One region of the Mesorhizobium sp. P2_E6 genome, then DNA from elsewhere that is predicted to be linked to it. Evidence: riboswitches for the same ligand, from Rfam matches in the RefSeq annotation. Region 1 holds a riboswitch; each other region holds the start of a gene.

Region 1 (5,456 bases):
TGCCGCCCTTCTGGCGACATCGCTTCTGTCGCAGAAGAGCCTCTACGAGCATGTCGAGGCCGTGGCCGACGCGCTCGACACAGGTGGCCTTGCTCTTGGACGCATCGCCGTCTCGCGCATTGTCGGCCGCGATCCCGAATCGCTGGACCGGGCCGGTGTCAGCCGCGCGGCGATCGAGAGCCTGGCCGAGAATTTTTCCGACGGCATCGTTGCTCCCGCCTTCTGGACCGGGGTCGCCGGGCTGGCCGGAGGCGCTGCCTACAAGGCCGCCAACACCGCCGATTCGATGATCGGCCACCGCACCCCGCGCCACGAAGCGTTCGGCTGGGCGGCGGCGCGCTTCGACGATTGGATCAACCTGCCGGCATCGCGGCTGACGGCGCTGTTGATCGTGCTGGCCGCATTCCTGGTCAGGGGTGCTGATGCGAAAAACGCCTGGCATGCCGTGTGGCGCGACGCGAAAAAACACCGCTCGCCCAATGCCGGCTGGCCGGAAGCGGCGATGGCCGGCGCGCTCGGCCTGGCCCTCGCCGGGCCGCGCAGCTACGGCGGCGTGCTGGTCGACGACGTCTTCATGGGCGAAGGCGGCCGCCGCGAAGCCGACAGCATCGATATCAGGCAGGCGCTGAAACTCTATCGTGTCGCCGATTATCTGCTGATCGCGCTGTTCGGTTTGGTCTCGGCAATCGTCATCGTCGCGTGATCGGGCCTGCTGGTTAAGGCTATCAGAACTCGATGCCTTGCTGCGCCTTCACGCCCGCCGAGAAATGGTGTTTGGTTACACCCATTTCGGTGACGAGATCGGCCGCCTCGACCATTGCCGGCTTGGCGTTGCGGCCGGTGACGACGACATGCAGGCCCTCGCGCCGCGCCTTCAGCGCCGCAACCACTTTGTCGAGATCGAGATAATCGTAGCGCAGTGCGATGTTCAGCTCGTCGAGCACCAACAGGCTGATCGACGGATCGGCCATCAGATCGAGCACTTTGGCCCATGCGGCTTCGGCCGCCGCGATGTCGCGCTTCAAATCCTGGGTCTCCCAGGTGAACCCCTCGCCCATGGCGTGCCAGACGACGCGGTCGCCAAAGGCGGCGAAGGCATCCTTCTCGCCGGTGTGCCATTTGCCCTTGATGAACTGGACGACGCCGACACGCTTGCCGTAGCCGAGTATCCGCAAAGCCAGACCAAAAGCAGCGGTGGTCTTGCCCTTGCCCGGCCCGGTGTTGACGATCAGCAGCCCCTTCTCGATCGTCTTGGCCGCCACCTCGGCATCCTGCACCGCCTTGCGCTTGGCCATCTTGGCGCGGTGGCGTTCTTCATCCCGGTCGGTCTTGTTGTCGATATCGGTCATTTCATTTCACCTTGAGCGGCAGCCCCGCCACCATCAGAAGCACCGTGTCGGCGACAGCGGCCACCTGCTGGTTGAGCCGGCCGGCGGCATCGCGAAAACGGCGCGCCAGTGCGTTGTCCGGCACGATCCCTTGGCCGACTTCATTGGACACGACGAACCAGGGCCCGCGCGGCCGCGACAGCACGTCCGTCAGCCGACGGCATTCAAGGTCGAGGTCGTGTTCGGCCAGCATATGATTGGTCAGCCACAGTGTCAGGCAGTCGACAAGCACCGGCTGATCGTCCGGCAAAGCCTCGAGCGTGCCGGCGAGATCGAGCGGTGCGTCGATGGTCGCCCAGCCCTCGCCGCGCCGCGAGCGGTGCAACGCGATACGCTCACGCATTTCGTCATCATAGGCTTGCGCCGTGGCGATATAGGTCCATGGCGAGGGTAGAACCGTCGCCAGGGTTTCGGCATGCGCGCTCTTGCCGGAGCGCGCACCGCCGATGATGAAGGTCAGCTTGCTGCGATCAGGCAAAGCTGTCGCGCAGGCTGGTCGCGGTGCCGGTGAAGCGGCCGCGCACCACGCCGACGACGGCGCCGAGCACCAGCCAGAACACCAGGTTGGTCACCGTAACCGCCACCACGAACTGGTGGTGCAGGCCTTCCGGGATCGGCGTCTCGAAACTGTCGGGCTGCGGTGCGCCGACAATATGCGGCGCGACGATCAGCAGGACGGCAAGGATTGCAAGCGGCAGCGACTTGCGGAACGCGATCAGGCCGAGACCCGCCGCGGTCGCCACCACCGTCGCCCACCACCAGATCTGGCGCTGCGTGAGATCGGCCGCCGGCATGGCAGGCAATTCCGGTGGCAGGCCGAGGCCCGGTGCCAGCGTGAACACGGCAAAGCCGGCCAGGCCCCAGAACACGCCCTGGCGCCAATTGCCGATGCCGCCGGCGAATTCGGAAACCGCGACCAGGATCAGCGCAAAACCGATGCCGGTGACGATATTGGCGACAACGCTGAAGGCGAAACGCTCGAAACCGTCGGCCGGCGCCCAGCCTTCGTCTTCCGCCGCCGGAGCGGCTGCTTCCGCCGGCGCCGGGGCGGCGGAGCTCATCGCATTCCCCGCCGGAGCGGCTGTGCTCATGGCGCTGGTATCGGTTGCGGCAGGAGCGGCATGGTCATGGTGATGGCCGCCGCCGGCCTGTTCGTAGACTTCCGCCTTGAGGATCAGCGGCACGGTGGCATAGGCCTGCAGGCATGCGAGAACGACGCCGGCCACGAGCCCTGCGATCGCCGCGATGAACACGACGTTGCGAAACAGGTTCATGATGTCAAATCCTCGTCAGTGGCAGGGAAACGCCATCGAATGGCGATAGTCGTGAGCCGCATTGTGGACCGCATCGATATGCGAGAAGCCGACAAAGCCGACGACGAAGATGCCGAGCAGCGCCACGAGTGCAAGCTGCATGAAGCGCGACTGCGAGGAGACGGAGGCGCCGAGGGAGACGGAAGCGGTAGTCATGTCTTGTCCTTTCACCCTCCACCCGAGGGCATCGAAGTCAGTTTCCTGTCGCCGGCAGGTCTCCTGGCTCGCGGATCAGCGCCCTTCCCCACCTTCCCGAAGAGAAACCTTCAGTGGCATATGGAGAGGACTACCGCACACAGTTGCGGGGGCAGCCACGGCATTGGGCAACAAGTCCGCCCGCACCGCATTCCCTCTTGGCTCCAAACGGAACCGACGACAAGCGCGACTATAGGGAAAATCGTCGCGACCGGCAAACCAAATTCCGCCGACAACCAGCGCGATTGCGCCATCCAGATAAATCGGGTCTCCGGCACAACAATTGACAATTCCCGTGGTCGGGTGTCGGCTGACAAGTCCACAGGAAGCCAGCCATGCAGCCCATTGCCAGCGAGCGCGATCCCTACAACGGCCTGACCCGGGCCGAACCCACGCTGCCATCGTCGGCCTATTGGGATGCGGACAGTTATCAGCGCGATCTCGACGCCATCTGGTACAAAAGCTGGTTGCTCGTCTGCCGCGAGGCCGACCTTGCGCAGCCGCTTTCATTCCGCACCTTCCGCGTCGGCACGCAGGAAATCGTCGCGCTCCGCGACGAAACCGGCGAACTGCGCGCCTTCCACAACACGTGCCGCCATCGCGGCTCGCAGCTTTGCCAGGAACGCGAAGGCCGGCTGAAGGCGCGGCTCATCACCTGCCCCTACCATGCCTGGTCCTATTCGCTGCGCGGCGACCTCGTGCGCGTGCCGTCGAAGTCGCTGCCGGAAGGCTTCGACAAGGCAAATCATCCGCTCTATCGCGTGGCGCTCTCCGTATGGCGCGGTTTTGTCTTCGTCAATCTGCAGGAGGACGCCGCCGGCTCGGCGGAAATATCCTTCGATCCAGCATCCGGCAGTCTCGCCAACTGGCCGCTGGAGACGCTTGTTACCGGCCATGTGCTGCGAAAGGTGATGAACTGCAACTGGAAGATCTTTTGGGAAAACTTCAACGAGTGCCTGCATTGTCCGGGCGTCCACAAGGACCTGTCGCGGCTGGTGCCGATCTATGGCCGCGGCCTGATGGGCCGCCATGACGATCCCGAATGGTCCCGCCACGCCGACAATGACGCGCCGGAGTTTTCCGGCGGCCTGCGCGCCGGCGCGCAGACATGGTCGCGCGACGGACAGGCGCATGGGCCGGTCTTTGCCGGCCTCACATCAGCCGAACGCGCCGCCGGCCAGACCTACGCCACCAACCTGCCGTCGATGTTCGTCGTCGGCCATGTCGACTATATCAGGACCGTGCGGCTGGTGCCGCTTGGCCCCGAGCAGACCGAGCTTGTCGCCGAATGGCTGTTTGCGCCGGAGGCGCTTGATGCAACCGACATCGACAACATCGTCGCCTTCGGCAAACAGGTGCTGGAGGAGGATGCGGCGATCTGCGAGGTCAATCAGAAAGGTCTGCGCTCGATGCGCCATGCGGCCGGCGTGCTGATGCCCGAGGAGTACGACCTGCACCGCTTCCACAACTGGATCCGCGAGCGGCACGCAGCGGTTATCCCCAAGCCCTGAAGATCACAGCGATTTCGGCAGGTATCGCCAGGTCACGAAGCCGCAGACCGCCGCCAGCAGGCCGAGCGTGACGAACACCGAGCCCAGCCCGAAGAACGCCAGCACCACCGAATAGACCAGCGGCGGCGTCAGTTCGGAAAAGTCGAGATAGGTCCGGTAGACCGCCGCCATCTGCGACCTTTCATAGGATCGCACCGAGCGCATGAAGGCGGTCGAGCCCAGCGCATCGAGCGCGATGGTGAAGAAAGCGCCGCAGAGCAGCAAGGCGCCGGTGAGCAGCGGCACGGTTTGGCCAACCGCACCCGCCGCCAGCAGCATGGCCGACATGGCGAAATAGGCAAATGTCATGGTTCGGCGGCCACCGAAGCGCTTTCCCGCCTTGCCCCAGAAAATGGCCATGAACAGCAGCGCATTGCCGGCCGAAACCAAAAGACCGCCGGCCAGCTTGCCCTCGCCGGTGATGACCATGAACAGCGGCCCGTAGACGAAGAACGTCGTCCAGAAACAGGAGCGGCCGAAGGCGATCAGCCAGGCCAGCCGCAACCTGGGCTGGGCGACGAAGCGACCGATATTGGCGAGCGGATTGGCCGGCCGCATCTTGCCAGGGCGGATCGATGGGTTGTCGCCCAGGCGGTAGGTCCAGAACAGCGCCAGCAAGGCCAGCGCGAACACCGCCACCGCACCATGCGCGGCGTAGATGCCGAAGCGCGTGTAGAGGAAGATGCCGAGCGTCGGCCCGCCGGTCCAGGCCAACATCGACCACGCCATGCGCAGTGATTCGGCCTGCATGAAATCGGTCTTGCGGATGTGGTCCATGATGTAGAGGTTGAGCGTGATCGACAGCGCGCTGGCGCCCATCACGCGGCACAGCATGCCGGCCAATTGTCCGGCAAGCGTATGGGTGACGAAGAACAACGCGCCGATGGCCAGCAGGCAGGCGCCTGCCGTGTAGACCCAGCGCCGGGCAAAGCGTCGGATCAGCATCGGCATGAACAGCGTTACCGACAGGCCGAGCATCGCCACGATGGTGTAGAGGATCGAGACGATCT
Region 2 (5,456 bases), on a different contig from region 1:
GGCACCGTGCCGGCGGTGAGCGGCAGCAAGGTGCTGAGCGCGATGATGGCGATTGCGACGGCAAGCTGGCGTTGCAGCGGTGCTTTCAGGTTGAGCGCGCCGACGATGATGCCGAGCACGAACGATCCCAGCGCGTAGACACCGATGACGAGGCTTGCGGCGCCAGGCTGGCCAAGTTCCTTGGTGATCGCCACGGTGCTCACTTCCGTCGTCGCGAAGGTCGCGCCGATAAAGATCAGGGCAAAGGTGATGATCTGTACCGGCCGCAGTCGGATTGCCGAGCCGCGCGAGCCGTGTTCCACCGGCCGCACTTGTGGCTCGGTCGAACGCTGCAGGATGAACGCCGTCGAGCCGAAGGCGAGAAACAGCGTGCTGGCCAGCATCCCTGCTTCCGGGAACAGGGCGGCACTCAGGCCGACCGACAGCGATGCGCCGGCAATGTAGACCAGCTCGTCCGCCGCCGACTCGAAGGCGAATGCGGTGTTCATCTCTGGCCGTCCGCGAAAAATCTCGGTCCAGCGAGCGCGCACCATTGCCGGGATGCTGGGCATCGCCGCCGCCAGTAGCGCCGACACGAACAGCATCCATACCGGCCAGTCCTGGTTGGCCGCAGCAATCAGGACGGCGAAAGCGAGCACCGAGATGATCGTGGTGGGCACGACGATCCGCGTCTGGCCAAGGCGATCGACAAGCCTTGATATTTGCGGCGCCACGAAAGCGTTGGCCAGCGCGAATGTCGCGGAGACCGCGCCGGCCAGCCAGTATTCGCCACGCGTCTGCGACAGCATCGCCACGATGCCGATTGGCGCCATCGCGATCGGCAGCCGCGCCATGAAGCCCGCTGCTGCAAAGCCCTTGGCGCCAGGGGCGCGAAAGATCTCCGAATAGGGATTTTGCATGGTCCGGTTCCTCGACAAAGACGGATTCGACAATTACATACGATGCGTATGATTGTTAGATAGATCATACGCCGCGTATGTCAATTGGCATACGAAGCGTATGTTAGTAGGTCCAGAAGCCATGCACAAACCTCGCAAGGAGATGATCGCCGAGACGCGCGCCAAGCTGATCGCGGCCGCCCGCCACGCTTTCGGCACGATCGGCTATGCCCAGTCGTCGATGGATGATTTCACCGCATCGGCCGGGCTGACGCGCGGCGCACTCTATCATCACTTCGGCGACAAGAAGGGCTTGCTGCAGGCGGTCATCGCCGAAATCGACGGCGAGATGGCGGCGCGCGTGAACGAAGTGGCGTCGAGAGCACCGACCCGCTGGCAGCATTTCGTCGACGAATGCACGACCTATATCGAGATGGCGTTGGAGCCGGAAATCCAGCGCATAATGTTCCGGGATGGCCCGGCCGTGCTGGGGGATCCTGCACAATGGCCAAATGCCAATGCATGTGTCGGTTCAATGACCGATCATCTGACCAGGCTGCAGGAGGAGGGCGTGGTCGTTCCCAGCCTCGACCCCGAGACCGCCTCGCGGCTGATCAACGGGGCGAGCAGCCAGGCAGCGCAGCGGATCGCCAATTCGAGCGACCCCGAAGCGACGTCGAAGAAGGTGGTGGCGGCCTTCAAGCAGTTGCTCGAAGGCTTGCTCAAGAAGCAGGATTCGCAGCCGGCCTGAAATCCCCATTGCTGGTCTGGCGCGCCACTCCCACGATTGACAACAGCCGGTTTCAGCGCATCCTCTCGCGCCATCTCTGAGCGGAGATTCGGGGCATGTGGGATTTCGATATCGGCAGGTCGGTGTCCATCATGATGCGGACCTGGCCCTTCATCGTCTTCCGCATGATCGTCTATTTCGGCATCACGCTGGCCTATATCGTGGCGACCGGCACGGGCGCCTCCGTTGGCTACGGCATTGGCCATATCTCCACCGATCCCGACGGGCCGTTGTCCTTTGCCCTGTGGGGCGGTGTGGTCGGCTTCGGCATCGTCTTGATCGCCGTCTACTGGATCCGCGAATACATCCTTTATGTCGTCAAGGCCGGCCATATCGCCGTCATGGTCCATCTGGTCGACGGCCGCGACATTCCCGACGGCCAGGACCAGATTGCCTATGCCAAGGACATCGTGACCCAGCGTTTTGCCGAGGCCAACATCCTTTTCGTCGTCGACCAGCTGGTCAAGGGCGCCATTCGCGCCATCACCGGGCTGCTCGGCGGCATCGCCGCTTTCCTGCCGATCCCGGGCCTGGGCGGCCTGGTCAGCTTCGTCAACACGGTGATCCGCCTGTCGCTGACCTATGTCGACGAGATCATCCTCGGCTACAACATCCGCATCAATTCAACCTCGCCGTTCGAGACTGCGCGGCAAGGCGTCGTGCTCTATGCCCAGAACGGCAAGATCATGATCAAGAACGCCGTTTGGCTGGCGGTCATCATGTGGGGCGTCTCGTTTGTCATCTTCCTGCTGATGCTGGCGCCTGCCGGCGCCATTCTTTTCCTCATGCCCGGGCAGCTTGCCGGCTGGGCTTTCGTGCTCGCCATCGTCTTCGCCTGGGCCTTCAAGGCGGCGTTCATCGAACCCTTCGCCATCGCCTGCCTGATGCAGGTCTATTTCAGGACCATCGAGGGCCAGGTGCCCGATCCCGCCTGGGACGCCCGGCTGGCCGAGGCGTCGTCGAAGTTCAGGGAACTCAAGGACAAGGCGCTGGCCTCCTTCGGCGGTTCGCGCTGGGGCACGGCCGGCGCGACGCGCTGATCGGCAGTGGTCGCCGGCGCGGCATCGAAGCCGTTGAGGCGCGCCACGGTCGATTTGAGCGACGCTTCACCTTGCCCGCAAAAGGTCTCGCTCATGATCAGTTCCGGCAGTGGCAAGCGGCGGCCCCAGCCATGTGCTTCGAGGTCCGGCTTTGGCGCGAACTCAGAAACACGGCCGACGCAGAGATAGGCGACCGGCGTCACATGCTCGGGAATTGACAGCAGGCTTTTCAATGCCTGCGCCTCGATGATGCTGACCCAGCCGACTCCGACACCCTCGGCGCGCGCCGCCAGCCAGAAATTCTGCACCGCGCAGACCGTGCTGTAGAGGTCCATCTCCGGATTGTGCCAGCGCCCCAGTGGCGAACCCTTCGAGCGCTGCCGGTCGCAGGTGATGCAGATGTTGAGCGCGCTTTCGCAGATGCCTTCCAGCTTGAGCTTGCGGTAAAGCGCCTGTCGCTCTTCCGCGATGGCCGGCAGTTCCTGTTCACGCGCCGCCAGGAACAGGTCACGCACTTTTTCCCGTCGCTCGGCATCGCGAATAACGATGAAATTCCAAGGCTGCATGAAGCCGACCGAGGGCGCATGGTGAGCTGCAAGCAGCAGCCGCGCCAGCACCTCATCGTCGAGCGCGGTTGGCAGGAAATGGCTACGCACGTCGCGCCGCGTGAACATGGCGCGATAGACCGCATCGCGCGCATTCTGGTCAAATCCGTCGCCAACAGAGGCGGTCATGTGTTCCGGCATCGCGTGTCCCCTTGCGATTGCAATCCATTTCATCCGCCTGACCATGCGGATGACGATGCCTGCCAGGCCGGTCTTCTGGCTCGGGATCAACCCGCGTCCGGTGCCTTCCCGTTATCGACAGTGGCATTTACCGGCGCGGTCCCCCTTACAGCGTTGGGCACGCCACGGAGTTCAACCGTGTTCCCGATTCTCCCGCTTGCGGCGGGCACCAGGCAGTGGCAGCGACCTTACGCCGAAGCGCTGACGACGCCAATGCCTGCAGCGACACCGATGGACGCATGTGTGATTTTCCCCAGCCATCAGGCCACAACGCATGGCCATCGCGACGTCGGGGCACTAGATAGGGGAGATGGCCACTCGTCTCTATACCCATCCGATCTTCCTTGAACACATCACGCCGCCCGGTCACCCCGAGCGGCCGGACCGGTTGCGCGCCATCGAACGGGTGCTCGACGATGAGGCTTTTGTCGGGCTCGATCGCATCAAGGCGCCTGAAGGCGACGAGGCCACCATTCTCTACGCGCATCCCGCCGATTTCGTCGCCCGCGTCCGCGCCGCCATTCCCGACGAGGGCATCGCCCGCATCGACGCCGACACGTCAGTCAGCCCGAAGAGCTGGCAAGCGGCCATAACCGCGATCGGCGCCGCCAACGCCGCCGTAGACGATGTCTTTGCCGGCCGCGCCGACAATGTCTTCGTCGCCGCACGGCCGCCCGGCCACCATGCCGAAAAAACCACGGCCATGGGCTTCTGCCTCTTCAACACGGCGGCGATCGCCGCGCGCTACGCGCAGAAGAAACATGGCGTCGAGCGCGTTGCGGTCGTCGACTGGGACGTGCATCACGGCAACGGCACGCAGGACATTTTCTGGGACGATCCGTCGGTGCTCTATTGCTCGACGCACCAGATGCCGCTTTATCCCGGCACCGGGGCGAAGAGCGAAACCGGCGCCGGCAACATCGTCAACGCGCCGCTGGCGCCGCAGACCGGCAGCGAGGTTTTTCGTGATGCCTTGCTGTCGCGTATCCTGCCGGCGCTCGACAATTTCGCGCCCGACCTGATCATCATTTCGGCGGGGTTCGACGCGCACCATCGCGATCCGCTGGCCGAAATCAACCTGACAGAGGATGATTTCGACTGGGCGACCGGCCAGCTTATGCAGCGCGCCACGCGCCACAGCGGCAACCGGCTCGTCAGCCTGCTAGAGGGTGGCTACGATCTGCAGGGACTGGCATTTTCGGTCGCCGCCCATGTCGGGCGACTGATGAAAGGATGAATGATGGCTGGTGAGACCAACGAAGACGTCAAGGCGATGAGCTTCGAGCAGGCACTCGATGCGCTGGAAAAGATCGTCGATGATCTGGAGCGTGGCGACGTGCCGCTCGACCAGTCGATCAGGATCTATGAGCGCGGCGAGGCGCTGAAGGCGCATTGCGACCGGCTGCTGAAGGCCGCCGAGGACAAGGTCGAGAAGATCAGGCTGTCGCGCGACGGCAAGCCGGTTGGAACGGAGCCGCTCGACGCCGACTGAGTCATGCTCCCGAACGATGGTCTTGCCTCACCGGCTTTTGGACATGATCATGGTCGAGGATAGTAGCCGTCCCGATTGAAACGGCTTCAGGACAAGAGGAGGTTCGGAAACGATGTGCAGAAACATCAAGACCCTGTTCAATTTTGATCCGCCGGCAACCAATGACGAGGTGCGCGACGCCGCACTTCAGTTTGTCCGCAAATTGAGCGGAACGACGCGACCTTCGAAGCAGAACCAGCACGCCTTCGATCATGCGGTCGAAGCCATCGCGGCATCGGCGCGTGAGCTTCTCGATTCCCTCGAAACCCATCAGCATCCTCGCAATCGCGAAGAGGTGGCCGCCAAGGCGCGGGCAAAATCGGCGATCCGTTTTGCCTGATCCGACAACCAGCGACGGCCGCTGACAAGGAGAGTCCATGAGCTTCTTCCCCGGGAAAGACCCTGAAGTCGGCGACGCCTTTGCCAGCGACC
Region 3 (5,456 bases), on a different contig from region 1:
CGTGATCGAGGATGCCACCATTGTGGCTCATCTCGACATCGCCGGCGACCTTCTTCACCTTGCAGGTTCCGCAGAGGCCGAACTCGCAGGCAGCCGGAATCCGCACACCCGAGGCGCGGGCCGTCTGCAGCACGGTCTGGCCGGCGACGCATTCGGCCTCGACATCCGAAAGCGAAAACCGGATCGGTGTCGCGGCCTCGACGACAATGGCGGGGCCGTCTTCCACCGGCGAGGTGAACGGTGCCGGGATCTCCTCCACGACAGGCGCGGCAAAGCTCTCCTGATGGTACTTCGTCATGTCGAAGCCGGCGGCGTCCAGCATGCCGCGCACCGCGCGCATGAAGGGATCGGGGCCGCAGCAGAAGATTTCACGCTCGCGGAAATCGGGCGCCAGCAAGGGCAGCCGGATCGCGTCGATGCGGCCCATATGGCCAAACCAGCCCTCGCGGCTGGACCGCTCCTCGATCATGAAGCCGAGCGACAGGCCCGGCATGCGGCTGCCGAGCAGTTCGAGCTCCTTGCGGAAAATGATCTCTTCCGGGCGCCGCGCGCAATTGACGAAGCCGACATCGGTCCATGGTGCGCAGTCGTTCAGCCAACGCAGCATCGACATCATCGGCGTCACGCCCGAGCCGGCTGAAATGAACAGGTACTTGGCGGCCGGGTGGCTGTGCAGCGAAAAGTCGCCTGTCGGCCCATAGGCCTTGACGTGCGAGCCCGGCGTCAGATGGTCGAACATCCAGCGTGTGCCGATGCTGCCCGCTTGAGCCTTGATCGTCACCGCGATCGAGAACGGCCGCGATGGCGAAGACGACAGCGTATAGGTGCGCATCAGCGGCCCGTTGGCGGTCGGCAGTTCCAGCGTCACGAACTGGCCCGGCTTGTAGCGGAACCAGGTCTGGTTGTCGGAGCGGAAGGTGAAGGTCTTCACATCAGGCGCTTCGTCGCTGACGCCGATCACTTCCAGCACCTGGAGCCGGTCGTTCCAGGGCGTCATCTGGTCGAGATGGCGATAGAGGCCGAGATCCGTCATCGCATTCATCCTCTTGTCCTCACTCTTGCCCTGTGCATGTCGAGTTCCCAAAACCGCTGCGCACTTTTGGGCGACATGCACTATGCAACGCTGCGCAGCGCCGGCCGGCCGCCTTCGGCAAGGCGCGGGCCGATGAACGACGCGTACCACTCGACGAACTGGATGACGCCACCCTCATGCAGCTCCGAATAAGGGCCGGGCTCGTAGGCAGGCGACAGGATGCCGAAGGCGTTTTCCTCGACGATCCGCCGGTCCTGGTCGTTGGTCTCGGTCCAGACGTGGGTGAGTTCGTCGAGATCGTAATCGATGCCTTCGACCGCATCCTTGTGAACCAGCCATTTGGTCGTCACCGCGGTCTCCGTGGCGCTGATCGGCAACACCCGGAAGGTGACGGCGTGGTCGCCCAGAATGTGGTTCCAGGTCGTCGGATAGTGATAGAGCAGCAAGGAACCGATGCGGTCGGTCGAAACGCTGTCGGACAGGTTCTTCTTGACCGCACGCTTTCCCGTCATCGTGTAGCTGACGGCATCGCGCAGCAGCGGCGCGCGGGTGGCGCGGTACTGTCCGGCCGGATCGATGCGGAATTTGCTCGGCAGGCCGGCCGCTTCGCATTTCGCCCAGTGCGCAAGCATTTCCGGGTCGCTGTCGGCGCCTTGCACGCCGGTCACCGTGGGTGCCTCTGGAAAAGTCTTGCAGAGCTCCGGATGATTGCCGGCGCAATGATAGCACTCGCGGTTGTTTTCCCAGACCAGCTTCCAGTTGCCCTTCTCGACAATGGTCGATTCGAACGCCACCTTGGCCTCGCGCAGCCGGTGCGGCAAAAGGTAGGGCTCGATCATCGCGCGCATCGGTGCGAAATCCGCCGGCTCCTTGGCCAGGCAGATGAAAATGTAGCCGCCGACGCTTTCACAGGCGACGGGCTTTAAGCCGAACTGGCTCTTGTCGAAAACGTCGGCCATCTGCCTGGCAAACAAGAGCCTTCCGTCCAACTCGTAGGTCCATTGGTGATAGGGGCAGACCAGCTTTGCCGCCGTGCCCTTGTCGGAATTGCAGACGCGGCTGCCGCGATGGCGGCAGGAATTGTGGAAGGCGTTGATATTGCCCTTCTGGTCGCGGACAAGCACGACTGGATAGTCGCCAATCTGCGCCGTGATGTAGCTGCCCGGCTTCGGCAGCTCGCAATCATGACCGATGAACAGCCAGTCGCGATACCAGATCAGCTCCATGTCGAGCTTGAAATAGTCTGGATCGGTGTAGAAGGGCTGTCCTAGCGAAAAGCCTTGCCGCCGGCCACTCAAGAGCCTCAGCATGTCGTTGCGAGCATCCATGTCCTGTCCTCGTTTCTAAGGACTGAACTGGTGGTGACGGAGGAAGGATTGGACGCAGGCCGGCGATGCGCCGGACATGCACTATCCGCCTCTTGACCGCCCACCGCGATCAGTCGAGTCTAGACATCTCGGGCTGGTTTCCGGGCTCTGGAGTTGTCCTTGCGGACCATCGCGACACCTTCCCAGGCTGACGCCCAGTGGTCTCCCGTTGCGACTTGAACTCCACCACCGTTGCGGGGGCAGCGCCGGATTCTGACCGGCTTCCCAATTCTCCGCCTCGTCGTCACGAAGCGGCACCTGAGATGACATGATCTAATCACGATCGCGGGCGCGTCATCGGCATGAAAACGACATCGTATCCATGCGGCGCGACACGCTTGCGAAACGTTCCGGTCGGTGATCGCGAAGCGGAAGCCTTTCTCTTGGGCAACCATAGCCGGCTCCAATCTCGCCGAAACCGACCCCTTGCCAGGAAGCAGAAAAGGTTAACGGTATCGAAAAGTGACTATTAGCTGCCGCTAAAATCGAACCGAACGGTTCGTTTCTGTTGACTGTGCGTGCAGGACTTGTGAACGCTGGGCCTCCGACACAGTTGGTGATCGGGGTACCTGTTTTGTACAACTCTTTGATATGAATTAGAAAAACATTGAGTGTGGAAACCCCTGGCGCAATTTCAAGTGGTGGATTCTTGGTCCACGCGGAACAACTTCGTGATTGGAAATGGCTGGATGGCTCTCCCACATCGGGGCTGTCCGAACGACGCGATTTCTTCCCAAGACACGCCGCTAGACGGACGGTAAAAATAAGAAATACTGGAGTACCAAAAAATGAAAAAGATCATCCTCACTGCCGCCGCCCTTCTGGCCATTTCCGGCAGCGCCTTCGCGAACAGCGACCACTATGGTTCGAATGCCCCGGCAGCCACCGCTGCTGTCGACAGCTCGTACACTGCTTCGACCAAGAAGTCGGAGCCGGCTGCTCAGACGCCTGCCCAGGGTAGCAACCGTAACCTCTTCGGCAATAACTAACAGCCGATTCCCAGAAGGCGGCGGGCTCTCCCGCCGTCCTGGCGAAATCCAGAATTCAGGAGATTTGAAATGAAGAAGATCATGCTTGCTGCCGCCGCCGTCGTGGCGATCTCCGGCAGCGCTTTCGCCGCCAGCGACAACTACGGTTCGAATGGCGCCAACCAGCCTGCCGTCGGTTCGGTTGACAACTCTCAAACGGGCTCGATCCGCAACAGCGGTGGTTTCGTCGGCAAGCTGCTCAATTCGTCGGGTGACGTAGAGAAGTCCGCCCCTCAGAGCGCCGACCGCGACCTCTTCGGCAATCGCTAACAGCCGAAGTTGATTTCCAAAAAAGAGCGGCGGGCCTGGCCCGCCGCTCTTTTCGTGTCGAGACTTGGTTCTGTCTCAAGCCGCCTTTACTTCCGGCTGACGGAGCGAGAAGGAGTGCCCGTCCGCGTCGAAGATGTGAAGGTCGTTGGCGTCCGCGCTCAGCCGCAGCGTCGCACCGCGCTTGACCTCGACATTGCCAGGCAGCTTGGTCACCAGCGGCAGGTCGGCGCGGCCGATGTCGACATAGACAAGCTGGACTTCGCCGAGTTGTTCGACATAGTCGACCGTTCCCTCGAACAGATACTCCGTGCCGCTGGCGATGATCAGATCTTCCGGCCGCACGCCGAAACTCACCGCGGCACCCTTTGCCGAAGCCGGCGTTGCGATCGGCACGCTTGCCTTGCGGCCGCCGACATGGCTGACGACGGTCGGGTTTCCGGTCTTGTCGATGGTCGCCGGCAGGATGTTCATGGCCGGCGAGCCGATGAACTGGGCGACAAACAAATTGCCGGGCTTCTTGTAGAGGTCCATCGGCGCGCCGACCTGCTCGATATGGCCTTCCTTGAGCACCACGATGCGATCGGCCAGCGTCATCGCCTCGACCTGGTCGTGGGTGACGTAGATCATGGTCGTGTTGGGCATCGATTCCTTGAGTTTGGCGATCTCGATGCGGGTGGCGACACGCAGCGCCGCGTCAAGGTTCGACAGCGGCTCGTCGAACAGGAACACCTTCGGGTTGCGCACGATGGCGCGGCCGATGGCGACGCGCTGGCGCTGGCCGCCCGACATGGCCTTGGGCAGGCGATCGAGATATTTGGTCAGCTGCAGGATTTCCGCGGCCTGCTTCACGCGGCGGTCGATCTCGGCCTTGTTCTCCTTGCCGATCTTCATCGAGAACGCCATGTTGTCGTACACCGTCATGTGCGGGTAGAGCGCGTAGGACTGGAACACCATGGCGATGCCCCGCTTCGACGGCGGCACGTCGTTGACGACCTCGCCGGCGATCTTGAGTTCGCCGGAGGTGATTTCCTCCAGCCCGGCGATCGACCTCAGCAATGTCGACTTGCCGCAGCCCGACGGGCCGACAAAGACGATGAACTCGCCCGACTTTATATCGAGGTCGATGCCGTGGAGAATGTTCAGATTGCCGTAGGACTTCTTCACTTGTCTTAGCGTGACATCGGCCATTGGTTTCCTCCCAGTGATTTGAAATTCAAGTGATCTGAAGTTCAGTCGATGCGCCCAAACCAGGCGCCGTAGCCGTTGAGCTGTATGGAACCGCTGCTCGCCTGCCCCGAAAATCCGTGTCCCGGCAAAGGTTGCAGCGATCGGTTGCCAAGCTCAATCCTGGTTGGCTTGGCTGCCAGATTGAAGACGCAGACGACCTGCTCATTGCCTGCGCGGCGTGTGAAGGCGACGGTGTCGCCCTCGCTTTCGATGAATGTGATGTCGCCCTTGGCCAGCGCCGGATGGGCACGGCGGAAGGTGAGAAAGCGCCGGTAGTGCTCGAGCAGCGAGCTCTCGTCGCCCTGCTGGACATTGACCGCTTGCGACAGGTGCTTGGCCGGCACCGGCAGCCATGGCTTGGCCGAGGAGAAGCCGCCATTCCTGGCGCTGCCGTCCCACACCATCGGCGTGCGGCAGCCGTCGCGGCCCTTGAATTCCGGCCAGAAGCGGATGCCGTAGGGGTCCTGCAAATCCTCGAAGTGGAGGTCGGCCTCACCGAGCCCAAGCTCCTCGCCCTGGTAGATGCAGACC

Evidence for each region. Region 1 has a riboswitch for cobalamin ahead of AC1D08_RS09010 (CbtB domain-containing protein). Riboswitches for the same ligand answer to the same signal wherever they lie in the genome.
Region 2: linked by a shared signal. The riboswitch ahead of bluB (5,6-dimethylbenzimidazole synthase) and the one ahead of AC1D08_RS09010 (CbtB domain-containing protein) in region 1 are both predicted to bind cobalamin.
Region 3: linked by a shared signal. The riboswitch ahead of AC1D08_RS02265 (aromatic ring-hydroxylating oxygenase subunit alpha) and the one ahead of AC1D08_RS09010 (CbtB domain-containing protein) in region 1 are both predicted to bind cobalamin.

What each region holds. Positions count from the first base shown of each region.
Region 1 is NZ_JBFUEQ010000003.1:223,641-229,096, forward strand. Features, by position in the region: gene cbiB (adenosylcobinamide-phosphate synthase CbiB) at 1-703, shown strand, start outside; gene cobO (cob(I)yrinic acid a,c-diamide adenosyltransferase) at 726-1,349, opposite strand; gene cobU (bifunctional adenosylcobinamide kinase/adenosylcobinamide-phosphate guanylyltransferase) at 1,351-1,866, opposite strand; gene AC1D08_RS09005 (CbtA family protein) at 1,859-2,662, opposite strand; gene AC1D08_RS09010 (CbtB domain-containing protein) at 2,678-2,857, opposite strand; cobalamin riboswitch at 2,894-3,090, opposite strand; gene AC1D08_RS09015 (aromatic ring-hydroxylating oxygenase subunit alpha) at 3,232-4,407, shown strand; gene AC1D08_RS09020 (MFS transporter) at 4,411-5,456, opposite strand, start outside.
Region 2 is NZ_JBFUEQ010000002.1:239,692-245,147, reverse strand. Features, by position in the region: gene AC1D08_RS05845 (MFS transporter) at 1-899, opposite strand, end outside; gene AC1D08_RS05840 (TetR/AcrR family transcriptional regulator) at 1,021-1,629, shown strand; gene AC1D08_RS05835 (hypothetical protein) at 1,725-2,708, shown strand; partial or broken gene bluB (5,6-dimethylbenzimidazole synthase) at 2,825-3,442, opposite strand; cobalamin riboswitch at 3,503-3,682, opposite strand; gene AC1D08_RS05825 (histone deacetylase family protein) at 3,804-4,730, shown strand; gene AC1D08_RS05820 (exodeoxyribonuclease VII small subunit) at 4,734-4,985, shown strand; gene AC1D08_RS05815 (DUF2277 domain-containing protein) at 5,098-5,364, shown strand; partial or broken gene AC1D08_RS05810 (pirin family protein) at 5,402-5,456, shown strand, end outside.
Region 3 is NZ_JBFUEQ010000001.1:463,705-469,160, forward strand. Features, by position in the region: gene AC1D08_RS02260 (FAD-binding oxidoreductase) at 1-1,033, opposite strand, end outside; gene AC1D08_RS02265 (aromatic ring-hydroxylating oxygenase subunit alpha) at 1,114-2,361, opposite strand; cobalamin riboswitch at 2,476-2,677, opposite strand; gene AC1D08_RS02270 (DUF680 domain-containing protein) at 3,189-3,389, shown strand; gene AC1D08_RS02275 (DUF680 domain-containing protein) at 3,459-3,698, shown strand; gene AC1D08_RS02280 (ABC transporter ATP-binding protein) at 3,774-4,886, opposite strand; gene bglA (beta-galactosidase BglA) at 4,928-5,456, opposite strand, start outside.